Regions from separate parts of the Micromonospora sp. NPDC005206 genome, predicted to be linked through region 1. Evidence: riboswitches for the same ligand, from Rfam matches in the RefSeq annotation. Region 1 holds a riboswitch; each other region holds the start of a gene.
What was found. Region 1 has a riboswitch for cyclic di-AMP ahead of ABZU69_RS20690 (C39 family peptidase). Riboswitches for the same ligand answer to the same signal wherever they lie in the genome.

Region 2: linked by a shared signal. The riboswitch ahead of ABZU69_RS12430 (hypothetical protein) and the one ahead of ABZU69_RS20690 (C39 family peptidase) in region 1 are both predicted to bind cyclic di-AMP.
Region 3: linked by a shared signal. The riboswitch ahead of ABZU69_RS24295 (transglycosylase family protein) and the one ahead of ABZU69_RS20690 (C39 family peptidase) in region 1 are both predicted to bind cyclic di-AMP.
Region 4: linked by a shared signal. The riboswitch ahead of ABZU69_RS23145 (NlpC/P60 family protein) and the one ahead of ABZU69_RS20690 (C39 family peptidase) in region 1 are both predicted to bind cyclic di-AMP.

Annotation. Positions count from the first base shown of each region.
Region 1 is NZ_JBEXHU010000013.1:59,686-64,465, forward strand. It holds gene ABZU69_RS20685 (alpha/beta hydrolase) at 1-625, opposite strand, end outside; gene ABZU69_RS20690 (C39 family peptidase) at 791-1,636, opposite strand; cyclic di-AMP (ydaO/yuaA leader) riboswitch at 1,863-2,004, opposite strand; gene ABZU69_RS20695 (hypothetical protein) at 2,298-3,062, opposite strand; gene ABZU69_RS20700 (hypothetical protein) at 3,213-3,617, opposite strand; gene ABZU69_RS20705 (polysaccharide pyruvyl transferase family protein) at 4,014-4,780, shown strand, end outside.
Region 2 is NZ_JBEXHU010000007.1:137,529-142,308, forward strand. It holds gene ABZU69_RS12425 (carbonic anhydrase) at 1-711, shown strand, start outside; gene ABZU69_RS12430 (hypothetical protein) at 767-1,786, opposite strand; cyclic di-AMP (ydaO/yuaA leader) riboswitch at 1,791-1,921, opposite strand; gene ABZU69_RS12435 (YibE/F family protein) at 2,088-3,464, opposite strand; gene ABZU69_RS12440 (heavy metal translocating P-type ATPase) at 3,907-4,780, shown strand, end outside.
Region 3 is NZ_JBEXHU010000016.1:54,092-58,871, reverse strand. It holds gene htpG (molecular chaperone HtpG) at 1-626, shown strand, start outside; gene ABZU69_RS24300 (hypothetical protein) at 1,228-2,394, shown strand; cyclic di-AMP (ydaO/yuaA leader) riboswitch at 2,776-2,947, shown strand; gene ABZU69_RS24295 (transglycosylase family protein) at 2,949-3,596, shown strand; gene ABZU69_RS24290 (hypothetical protein) at 3,666-4,013, opposite strand; gene dinB (DNA polymerase IV) at 4,125-4,780, opposite strand, start outside.
Region 4 is NZ_JBEXHU010000015.1:72,089-76,868, forward strand. It holds gene ABZU69_RS23135 (peptidoglycan recognition family protein) at 1-1,024, opposite strand, end outside; gene ABZU69_RS23140 (hypothetical protein) at 1,073-1,552, opposite strand; cyclic di-AMP (ydaO/yuaA leader) riboswitch at 1,783-1,918, shown strand; gene ABZU69_RS23145 (NlpC/P60 family protein) at 1,931-2,971, shown strand; gene dcd (dCTP deaminase) at 3,058-3,636, opposite strand; gene ABZU69_RS23155 (pyridoxamine 5'-phosphate oxidase family protein) at 3,736-4,293, shown strand; gene ABZU69_RS23160 (zinc metalloprotease) at 4,372-4,780, opposite strand, start outside.

The sequences.
Region 1 (4,780 bases):
TCGGGTCCTGCTCGCCGCGGGCCAGCACCACCGGCACGTCGGTCGCCGCCACCAGCGCGGCGAGGTCGGGATCGCCGACGTCGAACGCGGCCGGATCCATCGCGAGCCGCCACCGGCCGTCGACCTGGCGCAGCCCGGCGTCCACCACCGGGTGGTCCGGCGGGAGCAGACCGGCGAGCCCGGAGACGCGCAGGTAGCGACGGGCCGCCTCGCTGCGGCTGGCGAACCAGCTGATCGGGCGGGTCGCGAGTTCGGCGGCGCGGGTCAGCTCGTCGGGTGACCAGACGGCCTTGATGCCCAGCCCGACCACCGCGTCCACCGGCGATCCGGCGGCGCGGGCGGCCAGCGCCAGGCCGACCACCCCGCCCAGCGAGTGCCCGAGCACGACGATCCGGTCGTCGGGGGCGAGGCCGTGGGCGATCCGCTCGGCGAACCCGGCGAAGGAGTACGACGGCAGCGGCGCCGACCAGCCGTGACCGGCGAGGTCCGGTGCCAGCCACCGCCCCGGCCAGTGCTGCTCAAGCAGCGGCGCCCAGGGCAGCCAGACGTCGCCGGTCGCCCCCATCCCGTGCAGCAGCAGCAGGACCGGCCCGCGGCTGGTGTGACCACGCGATTCATCCACCACGGCCGCAGTCTCCCACGGTTCGCCGACGGGTACGAGAGTCCTCGTCGGCGGCACGACGGCGAACCACCTCGCGCGGTACGGCTTCACCGGCTGTCGACCACATGAAAAGACGCCGCGGGCGCCGGCCCCTTGTGGGGGACGGCGCCCGCGGCGGCTGCGCCCGGGTCAGGCGGAGTAACCCCGAGTGGCGATCCAGTTCGCCAGGTCGATCGTTGTGATCCAGTACGACGGATCGGCGGCGTTCGCCGAGTCGGCGATCCGCACGGTCCGGCCGTTGTCCTTGTAGCCCACCACGGCGATGTAGTGCCCGCCGCCGTAGGAGTGCCAGCCACCATCGGTGTCGGTGGCGTCGCCGGCGATGTTGGCCACCACGCCCCGGCCGGCGGTGATCGCCGCGACCACGTCGGCCTGGAGTCGGTCCATCTGGGCCGGGCTGGGCGCGCCGGCGAACATCCGGGTCCGGTACGGGGAGCCCTTCACCTCGGCGTTGAGCACCCGGGTGGTGTCCAGGGCCGAGTTGGTGCCCATCTCGGTGGTGCCCAGCTCGACGCCGAGCTTGTCCTGGGTGCGGTCGATCCCGGTGGCGCTGAGCGCGTTGCGGGTGGCCGCCGGGCCACAGTTGTAGTACGTGTTCTGCGCCTGGTAGTCGTAGTCGAGCACCTTGGTCGCGGGCGGCTTCGGCGCCGGCTTACGGGTCAGGTCCGGGTTGCCGGTGGCCTTGGCGGCGGGCGACGCGGCGCTGGCCGTCGGGGTGGCGGTGCTCGGCGAGGTGCTGGCCGAGGGGGCCGCTACGCGAGCCTCGCCGCGGGAGGCGACGGTGTCGCTGCGCATCTCGGCGACCGTGGTCGCGGTGTGCTGGCTGGCCGGGGCGTCGTCGGTGCCGGCGATCAGGGCGCCGGTGGTGGTCGCGAGCGCCAGGGCCGCGGCGGAGGCGGCGACGATCTGGTAGGGGCGCTCGGTGGCGAGACGACGGAGCTGACGCTTCAGGGTGTGCTTCACGGGGTCCTCCACGGATCGGGGGGAGAGCGGCACACCGGGCCGGACCGATATCCGGGCAGGCGCCAGCGCGCGGACCGTGGTCCGCGGGTGGTGAACCGCTCAGGGTTGTGCCCGGCGTGGCCGGGCGGGAGAGGCGGTGACCCGGAGGGTCAGCTCACCGGACGGATGAGCGGGGGCACCGCGGCGCCGTGGAGGCGGAGGAACAACCGAGGGGTGGAGAGGTGCTGCACGAGGATGGAACTCCTTCCGACACCGCCTACCGGGTTAGCTGACGGATTCGGGCGGGAAGATCGCCCTACCGCGGGCCGTGGCTCGCAGATTCACCCCGGACTAACTGATGGGTCCCCGGTTCGTTGATCACGATTGAGCGGGTCGGCGCGGCGTCGCCTCTTGCGATCGGTTACCGCACCGGACGGGACGACACTACTGGCCGGCTCAAGCCCTGCCAAGCCAGGTTCACCTGCGTAAACCTGAAATCGAGCGCCAATTTCTGCGCGTATTGCCACTGACGTGACTCGATGGGACAACCGGTTGCGGCGGCGCCTCCGGTCGACAACCGGACAGGCCGTCGACAATGCCGCCGCATTTGCGCGAACATTGCGCCCGACCGTTCCAGCTGCCCGATCCGGCGTCGGTGTGACCGGGCTCACGCTTCCGGTCGGGACATTTCCGGTCAGCCCACCCGCGCCGGGCGCCAGCGCGCCGCGGTCGCCGCACGGGCCGCCGCGGTCGGCGCCGGTCGGACCGGCATCCGGACCGGCCGCAACCGGGCCGCCGCTGCCCACGCCTCCTCGGCGAGCGTGCGGGCCGCCTCGGCGGCCAGTTCGGCATCGCGCCACGTGGATCGTTCGCGCTCGGCGGCGGCCCGGTGCTCGACCCACCTGCCGTCCCGGACAGCGCGGCTCAGCAGCACCTCCTGCTCGACCGGGTGTCGCCGGGGATCCCAGCCGTTGCGGTGTGCGAAAACGTCGGTGAGCTGACGCATCGACAGGTCGCCGCGCCAGTGCGCCGCCATCGCCGCGCGGTGCAGGTAGCGCTCCCGGGCGGCGTACTCCGTCGGGGAGCGCGGCGTGCGGGGGGTGGGCAGCGAACCGGCGCCGGCGAAGCGGCGCGCGGCGCGGTCCGCCTCCTCGTACCCGGCCCAGGCCCGCTCGGCCGCCTCCTGCGCGGCCAGCCAGTCGGCGCGACGTCGGCGGGCGGTCTGCGCCGCGCCGGCGGCGGCGACGGCCACCTCCTCGGCGTACCGGCGCAGGTCCGCCGCCTCGACGGCGGCCAGTTCCCGGGCCGTGGGCGCCGGGGACTCCTCGTCGGTCGGCCGGTCCCGCTCGGGGCGGGCGATCAGCACGGTGAGCACGGTCAGGGCCAACAGGAGCAGTGCCGACCAGATGGCGGCGGCCTGCGGAACCTCGGTCAGGAACCGGTAGAGGACGGTCTCCATGAACGGCACCTCGGGGGGAAGATCGCTGCGGTGGGGAGCCGCACGGCCGACCCGGGCCGGGATTCACCGTGGCGGGCCACGGGCCGACGGGCGGGGTGTGCGGAGGTACGTGATTCGACAGGCGCGGTGGCGGGACGTCGTCCCGGTGGCTCAGAGCCTCGGCGGGGCCCGGGACGCCCGGGTGGCCGGATCGGCGGTGCGCGGCGATCGCTGCGGACCGGTCCCGATCGCGGAGGCGCCGGCCTCCGCCGGCACGGCGGCCTCGACGGCGGGTGCCGCGGCGGGCGCGTCCGGCGAGATCGGCGGGGCGGTGTGGTCGACGGCGACCGGAGCCGCGAGGTCGGCGGCGCCCGTGGGGGCGACCCATCCGGACGACGGAGAGCCCGAGGACACCACCGAGGTGGGCAGCGGGACGGCCGAGGCGGGCGGGGCGGCCGACGCGGGTGACGCGCCCGAGCCGAGGGCCAGGGCGGCGACCACGGCGAGGCTGGTCAGCATCCGCGTCGCCCAGCGCGCCACCCACCACAGCGGACAGGTGAGCGCGACGGGAGGCACGCCCCCACGCTACCGCCGGTGCCGTCCGGGCGCATCGACGCCGGGCGTGTCGGATACCGCCGCGCCGCCGGATCTGACCAGCGCGGACGCTCGTCGTGGACGTCGAGCGGCGGGCCGCTCAGCGGTCGGCGCACGCCGATCGGCGCTCGGTGTCGGCTGTCCCGCTCCGCTGGCGCGGCAGGACGGGAGCCGACCCGGCGCCGGCGGTCCCGGTGCCGCCCGACCGGGCACCGTACCGGCGGCGGTCGGCACCCGTCACCTCGCCGATGGTGACGCCTGCGTATGTTCCGGCTGACGCGTGTCCTAATATTCCGGGACCGGAGGTGACGGCTCGCCCGCCTGTCCAGGCCTGGGCGGTGCTGTGCCCGGGCGCCAGCAGACGAGAGGTGGAGCCCCATGCACCAGCGGATTCTGATGCGGGCGAAGAAGGGCCCCTTCGACGTCTACTCCCCGGAGGAGACGTTTCAGGGCAACTGGATCGGCGAGAACAGCGGCAACCTGGTCTTCAGCCACGCCGCGCACAAGATCCTGCGTACCAGCACCGCCGAGATCACCTCGACCGGCTTCAAGGTCGACCTACGCGACGTCGACCGCATCAACGAGCAGTACGACGTCTACGTCATCCCGCTGGCCAACGCGTTCCGCCGCAGTTACGCGCACCGCATCGAGGCGATGACCAAGCTGGTCGAGCGGTTGAAGATCCCGGTGGTGGTGCTGGGGGTGGGCGTACAGACGAATGTCGCGGGCGACCGGGAGTACCTGCGCCCGATCGACGGTGTGGTCAGCCGGTTCGTCCGCGCGGTGCTCGACCGCTCGCACAGCATCGGCGTACGCGGCGAGATCACCGAGGGCTACCTGCGCACGTTGGGCTTCTCGGCGGTCGACGTGATCGGCTGCCCGTCGATGTTCCTGCACGGCGACACCCTCGGGGTGGAGAAGGGCAAGGCGGCGCTGGAGCCGCACGACAAGGTCGCCCTGACCGTCTCGCCGTACGTGAAGTCCATGGGGAAGATCATCGCTTCGCACCAGCAGCGCTACCCCAACCTGCGCTACCTCCCGCAGGACCTGAAGACCCTGGGCACCCTGCTCTACGGCGACGCCCCGGAGGACCGGGGGAAGACCAGCACCATCCCGATCCACAGCTCGCACCCGCTGTTCACCGA
Region 2 (4,780 bases), on a different contig from region 1:
CCCGGCCAGCAGCCGGGTTCGCAGCGTACTGCCGACCCGACGCCGGCACTCACCGAGCCGGCCCAGGCGTACGCCGAGCTGATCGCCGGGAACCGGCGCTTCGTCCGCGGCGCACCCCGCCACCCCAACCAGGATGCCGGACACCGGGCCGCGGTGGCCGACGGGCAGCACCCCTTCGCGGTGATCGTCGGCTGCTCCGACTCACGGTTGGCCGCCGAGATCATCTTCGATCGTGGGCTGGGCGACCTGTTCGTGGTCCGTACCGCCGGGCACACCACCGGCCCGGAGGTGCTGGGCAGCGTGGAGTACGCGGTGACCGTGCTCGGCACCCCGCTGGTGGTGGTGCTCGGCCACGACTCGTGCGGTGCGGTGCAGGCCGCCCGTGAGTCGGCAGCCACCGGCAACCCGCCCCAGGGGCACCTGGGCGCGGTGGTCGACGCCGTGCTGCCCAGCCTGCGTCGGGCCGAGGCGGAGGGGGTGGACGACATCGGCCGCATCGTCGACATCCACATCGCACAGACCGTCGAGGCGCTGCTCGGGCAGTCGCCCGTGCTGGCCACCGAGGTGGAGCGGGGGCGGTGCGCGGTGGTAGGGGTGTCGTACCGGCTGGCCGCCGGAGTGGTGCGTCCGGTGGCCGCCGTGCCGGCCACGACGCTCGACGGACCGATCGACGCCAGCACGCCGGTCGGTCCGGCCGCGCCCGCCGCCTGAACGCGTCGAGGGCCGCTCCGCGTCACGCGGAACGGCCCTCGACGGAGAGCGTGGGTCAGAGCAGCGACATGTGTACGTGGTCGGTGTGGTTCGACGGCCCGCTGTACGACTTCCAGCCGGTCGCCGGGAACCAGATCTGCCGGTTCCAGATCACGTAGTAGATGCCGAGCCGGTCGGCGTTGCGGATGAGGAACGCGGCGACGTTGTTGCCGTACGTCCGGGTGTCCTCGTTGTGCCACGGGCTGAAGCCGCTCTTCTGCAGAGACCAGTCGCAGGCGCGGCCCTTCGGGTGCTCCCACGGCCCCCCGGATCGGTAGCAGCCGACGAACCGGTTGAATCCGGCCCGTTTGACCTCCTTGTACGCGTGCAGCGTGCGCGGGGTGACGCAGCCGGACGTGGTCGGGTCGTTCTGGCTGCACGACTCGGACTTCCAGTCGCCGTCGGCGGTCCGGCCCGGGCCGAGCCGGGCGACCGGTGAGGTGGCCGACACCAGCCCGCCGGTGAAGCCCTTCCCACCGACCAGGGCGAGGGCCTTGTCCGCTTCGCGCTTCTCCTTGGCCATCAGGGCGGTCTGCTTCTGCTGCTCGCGGACCTCCGCGTCGAGGGCCAGCTTGGCCTGCTCAGCGCGGGTCTTCACCGCGTTGACCTCGGCGAGCTTCTTCTCGTTGACCATGTTCATCTCATCGAGCGCGGCGGCACGTTGGACGAACGAGTCCGGGGCTTCGCTCTCCAGCAGCATCGCCAGCGGGCCGATCCGGCCGGTGCGGTACGACTGGGCGGCGATCTGCCCGACCTGCGGCGCCAGTGCGTTCAGGTCGGCCTTGGCCCGGTCGACCTCCAGCGCCAGCTGCAGCTGCTTCTTCTTCGACGTGTTCAGTTTGGACTTGGCCGCGGAGAATTTGCGGTTGGTCTGCTCGATCACGTCGTTGAGCAGCTGGGGCTCGCCGTCCTCCTCGTGCCCGGACGGTGTGGGGGTCGTCGGGGCGGCCTGCGCCGGGAGGGGCCCGGCGAGCACGGTCAGTGCGGCGATCACGGCCACCACGGGTGTCAACCAGCGGCGTAGGGGTGCCGTCACAATGTTCCCTTCCGTCGACCGCCGACCGGGTTAGCTGACGGGTTCGGGGCGGAAGTGGCCCCTACCGCTGTCGCGGATTCACCCCACGTACCTGGGTTCCCGGCTCGCCGGTTGGCGATTGGGCGGTGGCACCGCAGGCGCCGCTTCGCGCCTTCATCGGTAACCGGCAGTGAGGTTACCCGAGAGCCCATCGGCTGAGCTACGCCCTGATACCGACTAAAAGCGTCATTTCGCCATGGCGCTGAGTGACCAGTGATGCGGTTCTCAGGGCGGACGCCCGACGTGGTCACGTTGAGGAGTGTCACCATGCCGTATCCGTGCTCCTGTTCGGCTCTGGCCACCGGTCGGTGGCGGTGGATGAGGGTGTGGTCCGCGTCGGGTCGGGCGACGTGAGGTCGGGCCGATCCGTGCGCGGGGAGCTCAGCGCCGCCAGTGCCTCGGCGCGGTCGGGCTGGGGTCGCGGGGCGGGCGCTTCGGCGGCGGGCGCGGTGGTCTGCCGGCCGGCTGCGGTCACCATCGCGGCCAGCCCGGTGGTCAGCGGTACGGCGGCGATCAGCCCGAGCGTGGCGACCCCGCTGCGGACGATCTCCTGCGCGAGGAACTCGCTGGTCAGGATCTGCCCGATCGGTCGCGAGTCAGCGGTGAGCAGGAGCAGCAGCGGCAACGAGGCGCCCGCGTACGCCAGCACGATGGTGTTGACGGTGGAGGCGATGTGCGCCCGGCCGACCCGGGTCGCCGCCCGGTAGAGCTGCAACCGGGTCAGCCCGGGGTTGGCGTTGGCCAGCTCGGTCACGGTGGCCGCCTGGGTGACGGTCACGTCGTCGAGCACCCCGAGCGAGCCGATGATGATCCCGGCGAGCAGCAGGCCGTGCAGGTCCACGTCGGCCTGGAACATCGACAGGGTGGTGGCGTCCTCGCTGCCGAAGCCGGTGAGGTGCGTGGCGCCGCTGACGATGGTGGCCAGTACGCCGGTGAGGACCAGGCTGCCCAGGGTGCCGAGCACCGCGACCGAGGTCTGCGCGCTGACCCCGTGCGTCAGGTAGAGCACCACGAACATGATCAGCGCGGCACCGACCACCGCTACCAGCAGCGGCGACCGGCCGGCGCCGATTCCGGGCAGCACGAAGGTGAGCAGGATGGCGAAGCTGGCGGCCAACCCGGCCAGAGCGGCCAGGCCCCGCCACCGGCCGAACGCGACGATCGCGGCGGCGAAGATCACCGCCAGCCACAGCAGCGGCGCGCCGCGCTGGTGTTCGGCGATGTTCCAACTGCTGGCGGTCGGATCGGTCGGATCGGTCAGCTCCACCAGGATGACCTCGTCGTCGACCTCGACCCGGGGCGCGCCGGGTCCGGCGGGCACGGGTGTCTGGATCCGCTGGCCGGAGGCCGGCCCGTCGTTCACCCGGACGTCCACCGTGCCGCACGGCCCGTCCCCGACGCTCGGTGTGCCCTCGGGGTTCGGCGCCGCCGCTGGGCACGGCTCGGTCACCACCCGGGTCACCGTGCCGTGGTAGCGCGGCACGTTCGCACCGCCGTCGGTCCGCGGTGACCCGTCGCGAGGCCAGAGCACGACCGCGGCGAGCACGGTCGCGACGAAGAGGGGCACCACCGTCGCGACGAGGATCCGTCGCACCCGGGGTGGGGCGGACGGAGCGGAGCGGGTGTGGTCGGAACCCAATGCGAGACTCCCAACGATCCGGTGCGGGGTACGTGCCGACGGGCCGGTCGGTTCACCGCCGCCGCGGGAAAGCGGCGACGAGCGCGCCGGATCGCTGGACGGCGACCTCGTGACCACGCAGGGTGAAAGCTCGGCCCGGTCGGCGGGAGGTGACGCCACAACGTGGCGGCACCTCTGCCCAACTGCGTAGCGGGATCCGGAGGGCCATCGTCGGAATGCTAACCAGCCCGACCCGGGGACGCAGGTCGTGCCGGAGTGTCGGGTGGTCGAACCGCTCGCGTGGCGGGTTCCGGACCGGCATGTTGGAGTCATGCCCGCTCCGTCGCCGCCCGACCCCGATCGTCCCGCCGCCGACGAGCGCCACGCCGGGCCCGGTGGCCACCAGCGACACGCCGACGGCGGGCCACATCAGCACGACAAGCACGCCGGGCACGATCCGGCGATGTTCCGCCGCCGGTTCTGGGTCTGCCTCGTGCTCACCGTGCCGGTGGTGTTGACCAGCCACCTGGTGCTGGACCGGCTCGGCCTCGGGCTGGACGTCCCGGGCCGGTCCTGGGTCGGGCCCGTGCTCGGCTCGGTGGTGTTCTGGTGGGGCGGCTGGCCGTTCCTGGTCGGCGCGGTCCGCGAGGTCCGCGATCGGGCGCCGGGCATGATGCTGCTGGTCGCGATGGCCATCACCGTCGCCTACACCGCGTCACTGGCCACCAGCGTGGGCGCCTTCGACCTGGATTTCTGGTGGGAGCTTGCCGCGCTGGTCACCATCATGCTGCTCGGGCACTGGCAGGAGATGAAGGCCATCGGTCAGGCCAGGGGCGCGCTCGCGGCACTGGCCGCGCTGCTGCCCGACGATGCCGAGCGGGTGGCGGCGGACGGGCGGGTCGAGCCGGTGCCGGTGACCGAGCTGCGGGTCGGCGAGGTGGTGCTGGTCCGGCCGGGTGGGCGGGTTCCGGCGGACGGGCGGATCGTCGACGGCGGCGCCGAGCTGGACGAGTCGATGATCACCGGAGAGTCGCGTCCGGTCGCCCGGTCGGCAGGGGACCGGGTGGTGGCCGGCACCGTCGCCACCGACTCGGCGATCCGGGTCCGCGTCGAGGCGCTGGGTGAGCAGACCGCGCTCGCCGGCATCCAGCGGATGGTCGCGCAGGCGCAGCGCTCCGGCGGGCGGGCCCAGCTGCTGGCGGACCGGTTCGCGGCCGCGTTGTTCTACCTGGCCACCGGCACCGCCGTGCTGACCGTGCTGGTCTGGACCGCGCTGGGCCGGCCCGACGAGGCGGTGGTCCGCGCGGTCACCGTCCTCGTGATCGCCTGCCCGCACG
Region 3 (4,780 bases), on a different contig from region 1:
ACGGCCAGAGCGACATCTGGTACGCCACCGGCGACTCCCGGGCCGCCATCGAGAACTCCCCGCACCTGGAGGCGTTCCAGGCCAAGGGCCACGAGGTGCTGCTGCTCACCGACCCGGTCGACGAGGTGTGGGTCGAGCGGGTCGGCGAGTACGACGGCCGTCCGCTGCGGTCGATCGCCAAGGGTGAGGTCGACCTGGACACCGACGAGGAGAAGCAGCAGGCCGAGGCCGAGCGTGAGCAGCAGCGACAGGAGTTCGCCGGGCTGCTCGACTGGCTCGGCACCACCCTTGCGGACAGCGTCCGGGAGGTCCGCCTGTCGTCGCGGCTGACCACTTCACCGGCCTGCGTCGTCGGCGACGCGCACGATCTCACCCCGACCCTGGAGAAGATGTACCGGGCGATGGGGCACGAGGTCCCGTCGACGAAGCGGATCCTGGAGATCAATCCCGGGCACCCGCTCGTTGCCGGGTTGCGCAAGGCCCACGAGCAGAGCGGGAGCTCCGAGGCCCTGACCGAGACGGCCGAGCTGCTGTACGGGCTGGCGGTGCTCGCCGAGGGTGGCGAGCTGGCCGACCCGGCCCGATTCACCCGGGCCCTCGCTGACCGGCTGGCCCGCACCCTGTAGCCGGAGGGGGACTGATCCTTTCGTCGGATGGGGCGGCGTCGCTTTCTGGATCATGCAGCGTCTGCAGGTAGCCACAAGCTTCACTACTCCGATGGCTGCGCCGAGCCCACCCGACGCCGCTGATCCAGATCACGGCGCTGTCCGAGGAGCAGACGGACAACGTCTACGACGCGTCGAGGTCGGCGGAGTACGCGCATCCGGCGGGCCGCCGCCCGGCTGCGGGTGACGTTACCGAGGCGGCCGGCACCCCGTACGGCGATTACGGGCCTCGGCCGTTACGGAAGGGTTGGGAAAAGTGCGGCGATAGTCGTTGGTGATTCGCAAATAGCGCTGACCTCTTCGATTGTGTTACATCGTGGAATCCGGGCAGCGCTATTTCATGCTGCGCGTATTCGCGCTAACGAGACAGATTGGCCAGTTTGGAGCGCTCCGCACCCGGCAGGGCTCCCGGAAAATTGCGACGGCAATATGCTCCCCGACAGGCCCCTTCCACTGTCAATAGACACAAGCAAATATCTCATTCTCCATTCCGATCGACGTGCGAAGCGGGGTTCAGGAATGGGCTGCCGCAGAGTGCGGATGCGCCACCATTGGGGGACACATGGCCGTCGTCGTAGTGCTAGATATCGATGAAACTCTGCGCGAGCAGCACAGCCTGACGATCGAAGTCCGCTCGGACGACGCCGGTGTGCCCGTCGCGGTGGCCGCGCTCCGGCAGGCTCTGCTCCGACTCGAAGCGACGGGAGCCGGCGGGGAGCGGGTGGGCCCGGCCGTCGTCTCGTCACCGATCGCCTTGCCCGGCGCGCAGCTCCTCGTGATCGACTTCGGCCCGATCCCCGCCGAGCATGTCCTCGCCATACCGGAGCTGCTGGCCCGGCAACTGCGCGATGCCGGTGTGCGCGACGCTCTGGTCTCGGTGGCCCGGCGCGGCCCGAGCCACGACATCGAGGAGTTCGGCGTGTCCGCCCGGGCTTACCTGCGCGGGCCACTCGGCGCGCCGTTCGGCGACGCCCCGTGCCAACTGCCCCCGCCCCTGCTGAACGTGGCGCTCGACTGGTTGCACGCCGAGCGCGGACCCGCGGACGAGCTGAGCGCTGTCGTGCTCGGCGTGCGGGTTCCGCTCACCGCCGAGGCGGCCGGCTCGGCCACCGCCACCGTATTGTCTACTCTGCCCACAGCCATCACGGTGACCCTGCTCGCCGGCGACCTCACCAACCGGCTGGTGGCCGCGACCGTCGGCGGCTACCACGACGTGCTACCGGCGGCGGCGCTCTCCGTCGCGCAGCCGCGCGCCGACCCCGCCGACGCTGGCGACCTGGCCGGGCCGATGCACCGGTTGCGCGACAAGCTGCACGCGCACAGCGGATTGCTGGTCTGGGCCGGAGTGGACGCCGAGCCGGACAGCCGTCGGGTGAGCACGCCACAGTGGTCGCAGCGGCTCCCGAGCGACGGAAAGCCGGTGACCCGGCGGCCCGGGGTGGAGATGCTCGCCGACGCGCTCATCCCCGACGCCATGTGGTACCAGATCCTCTCCGCCGGGCACCTCGACCGGCTCGGTGGCCTGCCACCCGGGGCGACGCCGCTGCCCGGCCGGCGGGCCGAGTTGACTGTCGGGGACGCCGAACAGTGGCTGCCGGGCCACCCCGACGCCCTCGCGGTTCTCGCCCGGGGCCGCGAGCTGCTCGCCGGCTGCCTGGTCGACGAGGCGCAGGCGTGGCAGATGACGGCCGCCCGGATTCGCCGTGCCACGCCGCCCGGCGGCCGTTGACCGCACCGGGCGGGACGGTCGGCGTACCAGGGGATGCGGCAAGCGGTGCGAAGTCGCCTGGTCGCCGCGACCAGCCACCGCTCGTCTGGGCACGAACCGTCGGGACCAGCCAGATCGTCTACAGCGCCCTCGGTCACGACGTCCGGTCGTACGAGTCGCCGGGACACGTCGAACTGCTCGCCGGATCGTGGCCTGGCTCCGGCACGAGACCTGAAACGCCGGCCTGATCGGAAACGGTCCATGGTGGTCACTGCACACACTTCGATTGCCCGCAACCGCTACGCGGCTCGCCCCGCGCGGCCCGGTGAAGAAGTTCACAGGGGGTGGGCGACCGTCACCGACCGTGCCTAACGTCGGTCGGGTTCGCCAATGCGGACACCGCGACCGGCAACGCCAAATCCTGCCCCCGGTCGTCGGAACCCAGTCACCCGGGCAGGAGCGGGGGACCCAACGTTCCTCGGTGCACGTCACCTCGGGGTGAAGCCGCCACCGCGCGGCCGGGCTCCTCGGCCCGAACCCGACAGCTCACCTCGCCGGCGTGGAGGAAGCCTCACATGTCATCTGCACACACGCCCCGTCATCGACGGGTCACCACCCGCCGCGTCGCCGTCGGCACCCTGGCCGTCGGCGCTGTCACCGGCGCCGTCGCCCTCTTCGGCCCGGCCGCCCCGGCGCAGGCCGGGGTCAACTGGGACGCGATCGCCCAGTGCGAGTCCAGCGGCAACTGGCACATCAACACCGGCAACGGCTACTACGGCGGGTTGCAGTTCTCGCAGAGCACCTGGGCCGGCTACGGCGGCAAGAAGTACGCCGCCCGCGCCGACCTGGCCAGCCGCGGCGCGCAGATCGCGATCGCCGAGAAGGTGCTCGACGGGCAGGGCATCGGCGCCTGGCCGACCTGCGGCAAGAAGGGCGGCTCGTCGGGCGGCTCCGCCGCGAAGTCCGCGACGAAGAAGTCCGAGTCGACGTCCAAGCCCCGGGAGCGGTCGTCGCGCGGCGAGCAGCCGGCGACCCGCAACCACAAGCGCACCGCGCCTTCCACGGACGGCAGGACGTACCTGGTCAAGCCGGGCGACACCCTGTCCGAGATCGCCCAGGCCCATCAGGTGGCCGGCGGCTGGCAGGCCCTGTACGAGCGCAACCGTCAGGTGGTCGGCGGCGACCCCGGTCTGATCTTCCCGGGTCAGCGGCTCGCCCTCTGACACACGACGCGCGGGCGCTCGACCGGACTCCGGCCGGGCGCCCGCGGGCGTGTCGAGAAGGGGTGGGCGTCAGGCGGCCGACACGGCGGCTTCGGGACGCGCCGACCAGGCCCGGCGCGCGGTCGGAACGCCCTCAGCGGGCCGGTCAGCGGATGCGGTTGTTTCCTCGCCCCGCGTCGGAGCGACTGTGGACGGTGTGCCGGCCGCACCACGGGCCAGCCGGAGCGCCTGTTCAGCGGAGCTGCGGGCCGCGCACGGCCACGGCTGGCCGGCGCAGAGCAGGTTGCGGCAGGCGCCGTCCTCGTCCGGCTCATGTGCACTGAGCACGTCGATCGCGAGCTGCCAGAGCAGCGGGTCGGTCACGTCGCCGGGACGCTGCTCGCGCCGGCTCGGACGGTTGCTGGTGTCGTCGGACATGGTGGTCCCCCCTGGTCAGACTGATCTTCACTACGTGACCCGCTGCGGCCGTCGCCAAACCCCTCGCCGCTGTGATGTCCGGCGCTTTCGCCCCGCCGCCACCTGGTGCGGTCAGTCCGGCAGCAGCGGCACCTCGACGCCCGGATCACGGCCGAGCAGCACCGCGCGGGTGAGCGCCGCCGATCCGAACCGGTCGCGGACCGCGTCCACCGCGGCGTCCAGCTCGGCTCCCGGATTGTGGTGGAACGGCAGCTCCGGCTGGACCGGGTTGTCGTCCAGGTTGCCGACCGAGACGCCGATCAGCGTGACGCCCCGCCGGTCGATCTCGGGCAGGGCGGCCCCCAGCAGCGCCCGCGCGGCGGCGAGCAGCGGCGTGGTGTCCGCGGTCGCCTTGCGGACGGTGTGCGAGCGGGTGGCCCGGGTGTAGTCGCCGAAGCGCAGCCGCAGCATCACCGTGCGCCCGGACCGTCCGGCCGCCCGCATCCGCCGGGTGACCCGGTCGACCAGGCCGGCCAGGACGGCGTCCAGTTCCGCCGGCGCGTGTGGCGTACGGCTCAGCGCGTGCTGCGCGCCCATCGAGCCGCGTCGGCGGCCGACCAGCACGGCCCGCGGGTCGCGGTTGTGCGCCAGGGCGTGCAGGTGCCGGCCAGCGCCCGCGCCGAGTATTGACACCAGCGCCGCCTCGCCGAGCCGGGCCACCTCGCCGACGGTGCGGATCCTCCGTTCCCGCAGCTTGGCGGCGGTGACCGGGCCGACGCCCCACAGCC
Region 4 (4,780 bases), on a different contig from region 1:
CGTACGTCTGGCCGGCGGAGGCCCGGGTGCCGTGGTCCGACACCTCCATCGTGTTCGGGGTGCCGTCGGGGCGCAGTGCGATGTCGTTGACCAGCGGCGCGTCCGCGGACGGCGCACTGCGCAGCACCACCGACGATGAGCCGCGCGGCGCGCACGGCACACCGGCGGTGACGCAGCCGGTGAACGCCGGCTGGTTGGTGGCGTAGTCGGGGCCGATCCGGACCAGCCCGGAGGCCGGGATGCCGGTGTCCAGCCGCGGCGCGTGCAACAGCGTGAAGTAGTGCGTCCAGTCCCAGTACGGGCCCGGGTCCCAGTGCATCCCGCGCACGGTGGAGGCGACGGTGCCGGGCACGTTGTCGTGGCCGATGATGTGCTGGCGGTCCAGCGGGATCCCCAGCTGCAGGGCGAGGTGCCGGACCAGCTTGGCGGAGGTCCGGTACATCGCCTCGGTGTACCAGGTGCCCTGCGCGGCGAAGCCCTCGTGTTCCAGCCCGATCGACTTGGCGTTGACGTACCAGTTGCCGGCGTGCCAGCCGACGTCCTTGGTCTTCACGTGCTGGGCGATGTGCCCGTCCACCGAGCGCAGCGAGTAGTGCCAGCTCACGTAGGTGGGGTCCTGGACGAGTTGCAGCGTGGTCGCCCAGCTCGCCTCGGTGTCGTGGATGACGATGTACTCGATCTTCTGCCGGCCGGGTCGGTCGGAGAGGTCGTGGTTGCCGTAGTTCCCGGCGCCGAACGCCTCGTAGGGCGCCGGGATCCACTCGCAGGAGATGGTGCGGGGGCACTCCAGCCCGTCGGGGCGGGCGAGCCGGCGCAGTCCCAGCCGGTCCAGCCAGGAGCGCTGCGGTTGGATTGCCCGGGCCGGCAGCGTGATCCGCTGGCCGTCGTCGGTCACCCGGGACTCGCCGGCGCCGATGGTGGTGAACACCTCGTCGGCGAAGGCCGCCGCGGCGTCCGCGCTGTCCGCGCCGGCGTAGCGGGCCACCGCGCCGTACCAGGCTGCCGGGTCGGTGCCGGCCCCCACCGGTGCGCCCAGTTCCCGCTGGTACGCGGCCAGCAGTGCCGCGCCGCCTCAGATGTTGACGCTCGGGTCGGTGCGCAGCGACTCGGGGGCGGCGCCGGTCAGTGCGGCGGCGGCGTCCATGGTCTGCAACGCTGCGGCGGGCGGCGCGGGATCCTCGGCGGGTCGGGGCGCCATCTCCCGTGCGGGGCGGGAGTCGTCGCCGCGCGGGTCCTCGGTGCCGGCGTCGTGGTGGCTGCGCCCCGGTAGGGCGGCCACGTGCCGGGCGTCGGTCAGGTGCATCGGGCCGTAGCCGCCGCTGGTACTCGGCGTGCCGGCGTTGCTGTCCCAACGTGACTCCAGATAGGAGACGCCGAGCAGCACGTCGGCCGGTACGCCGTACTCGGTCGCCGCGGCGGCGTACTGCTGCTGGCGGTCGGCGGTGGGTGCGGCCACGGCTGGGCCGGCGGGTAGGGGAACCGCGGTCGCGGCGGCGACCACGGCGGCGGCGAGCAGCGCGCGCCGGCCGGTGGACAGGGTTGGACCGTGCATCGAACCCCCTAGATCTGAAGGGCGAAGTGAGGTCACCTTCGCCCCGCCCGGGGCTCCCGTCAATACCTTTCGACCTACCGAGGTTCGTGGAAGGAAACCTTCGTTCCCGGCCGTCGTCGCCGGCAATCGGTACGGAGTGTCACGGCCCCACCGGTTGCGGATCGGTAACGGTCGTCTCTACTCTGGTCATTCGTCGGGCCGACAGCAGCTCCGCCCACCCGGGCGGTAACGGACCGACACCGCCGAGTCGCTTCCGAGCGAGCCGGGGACCCAGGTTTCTGGGGTGAATCCGCAGCCACTGCGGTAGGGCGTCCACCTTCCCGCCCGAACCCGTCAGCTAACCCGGTAGGCGGTCGGGAAGAAGGAGTACGGAACCCGGTGGCTCACCATGCCCCGCGGCCGTCGTCCGAGCGGTCGGCGTCAGCCGGCCCGACGTCGATCGTGCCGCGCTCACGCTGGTCCCGCTTCACCACCGCCCTCGCCGCCCTGGTCGGCGTTGCCGTCGTCCTGACGGGCAGCGCCACGGCGGCCCACGCCGACCCCTCCGTCGCCGAGATCGAGCGCCAGATCGACGCCGACTGGAACAAGCTCGAACCGATCATCGAACGGCACAACGCCACCCGGGCCGACCTGGCCGCGAAGCGCAAGCAGGCCAACGCGCTGGCCGCCCGGATCGCCCCGCTGGAGCGCCAGGTCGACGCTGCGATGGACAAGGTCAGCTCCCTGGCTGTGCGCGCGTACAAGGGCGAGAACGTCTCCACCGTCAACGCCGTGCTGGGCAGCCGGTCACCGAGCGACGTGGTCGGGCAGCTCGAGATGCTCGACCGGTTTGCGCACAACCAGCAGCAGGACGTGCGGCAGGTGGCCGACCTGCGTGACCAACTGGCCGCGCAGAAGGCGCCACTGGACGAGATGGTGGCCCAGCTGACCCGGACCGAGGCCCAGCTGGCGGCCAAGAAGAAGCAGATCAACGACGAGATCGACCGCCTGCAGAAGCTGCGCCTGAAGGTTTACGGCAACGGTGGCGGCGGTCCGCTGCGTCCGGCGCCCTGCCCGGCCAGCTACCCCGGCGGCGGTGCCGGTGTGGCCGTCAAGTTCGCCTGCGCCCAGATCGGCAAGCCCTACGTGTGGGGTGCCGAGGGTCCGAACTCGTACGACTGCTCCGGGTTGATGCTGGCCGCCTGGGCCAAGGCCGGTGTGTCGCTGCCGCACAACGCCGCCCAGCAGAGCCGGGTGACCAAGGACGTCAGCCGGGCCAACCTACGCGCCGGTGATCTGGTCTTCTACTACAGCGACATCCACCACGTCGGGATGTACGTGGGTAATGGCTGGGTCGTGCACGCCTCGCAGGCCGGTCAGCCGATCAAGATGAAGAAGGTCGACGACGGCCCGATCCACAGCTACGGCCGCCCAGGCTGAGATGTAAGCAGGGGCCCCTTCTTAACGCCTCCGGTATAGGAGGGGCCCCTTACTAACACGGCGGGCGCATTGCCCGACGAGTGGCTTCAGCGGGTCGGCCAGGTGCGCCAGTGCTGCCAGGCGCGGCTCGGGGTCGGCCCGCGCTGCCCCTGGTAACGCGAGCCGTACACCACCGAGCCGTACGGGTGCTCGGCCGGCGAGGAGAGCCGGAAGATGCAGAGCTGCCCGATCTTCATGCCCGGCCAGAGGGTGATCGGCAGGTTCGCCACGTTGGACAGCTCCAGCGTCACGTGCCCCGAGAAGCCCGGGTCGATGAAGCCGGCGGTGGAGTGCGTGAGCAGACCGAGCCGGCCCAGGCTCGACTTGCCCTCCAGCCGGCCGGCGAGCTGGTCGCCCAGTGAGATGACCTCGAGCGTCGAGGCCAGCACGAACTCGCCCGGGTGCAGCACGAACGGCTCGCCGTCAGGCACCTCGACGACCGAGGTGAGGTCGTCCTGCTGCATTGCCGGGTCGATGTGGGTGTAGAGATGGTTGTTGAAGACCCGGAACAGCCGGTCGAGTCGTACGTCGATGCTGGACGGTTGGACCAGGGTGGGCTCGAACGGCTCCAGGCCCAGCGTGCCGGCCTTGATCTCGGAGACCAGGTCGCGGTCGGAGAGCAGCATCGGACCACCATAGCGGCGTTTGCCGCAGTGACAGGATTCGGTGCCGGTGACCAGCGCGTCGAGGTCGCTGATCGTACATTTGTTCGATAGAATGTCCACATGGCTTCCTGGTCCGAATTCGCCGCCGACGAGCCCCGACTCGCCGACGGGATCCGCGTTCTCCTTCAGCAGTACGGGCCGGGCTTCGGCTATCTGGCCACGGTCCGCGCCGACGGCGGGCCCCGGGTCCACCCGGTCTCCCCGGTCATCACCGACGAGGGTCTGTTCTGCTTCGTCATCGACTCTCCGAAGCGCCGTGACCTCGAACGGGACGGCCGTTACGCGCTGCACTCGTTCCCGCCGGAGGAGAGCGACGACGAGGCGTACGTGGCGGGGCACGCCTGGCCGGTGACCGATCCGGCTCGGGTGGCGCGGCTGGCGCAGAGCGCCCGGGCCGAGCCGCAGGTCGACTGGCGGCTGTTCGAGTTCACCGTCGACGTGGCGATGCTGACCCGCCGCGACCAGCACGGCATGGGCATCACGGGTGGCGCGCAGGGCCGGCCGGCGGTCCAGGTCTGGCTCGATCCGCACGCCCCGCCTGCGGCGGCCGGCCCGGCCCCCGTACCGCAGACCCGCCCGGTCCGCCGCAACCGTGACGTCCAACGCTCGGCCGCCTGACCGGGGCCGGGGTCCTGGGGAAAGACGCCGGTGCCGGCTCCGTCGTGACGGAGCCGGCACCGGTGGTACGCGGGAAAGCTACGCGGCGCGGTACGCGTTCCACGCGGTCAGCATGCGGCTGGCCTGGCCCGGCGTGAACTGGTACATGCACGAGTCGTAGGTGTAGTCCATGAAGTTGGTGATCGGGTCCAGCCCGGCCGCCGAGCAGGTGTTCCGCCCGGTCGGGCACTCGTACGCCGGCGACGCCTCGGCCGGGGTGTCGCTGACGCTGTCACCCGAGCCACCGCAGCCGCCCTGGAAGGTGTGGTAGAGGTTCAGCCAGTGGCCCACCTCGTGGGTGCCGGTGTCGCCCTGGTTGTAGTTGGTGGCCGTTCCGCCCGGCAGTGACTCGTTCAACGCGACCACGCCGTCCATGCTGCTCAGGTTCCGCTGCGGGAAGGTCGCCCAGCCCAGCAGGTCGTTGCTCAACTCGCCCAGGTAGATGTTG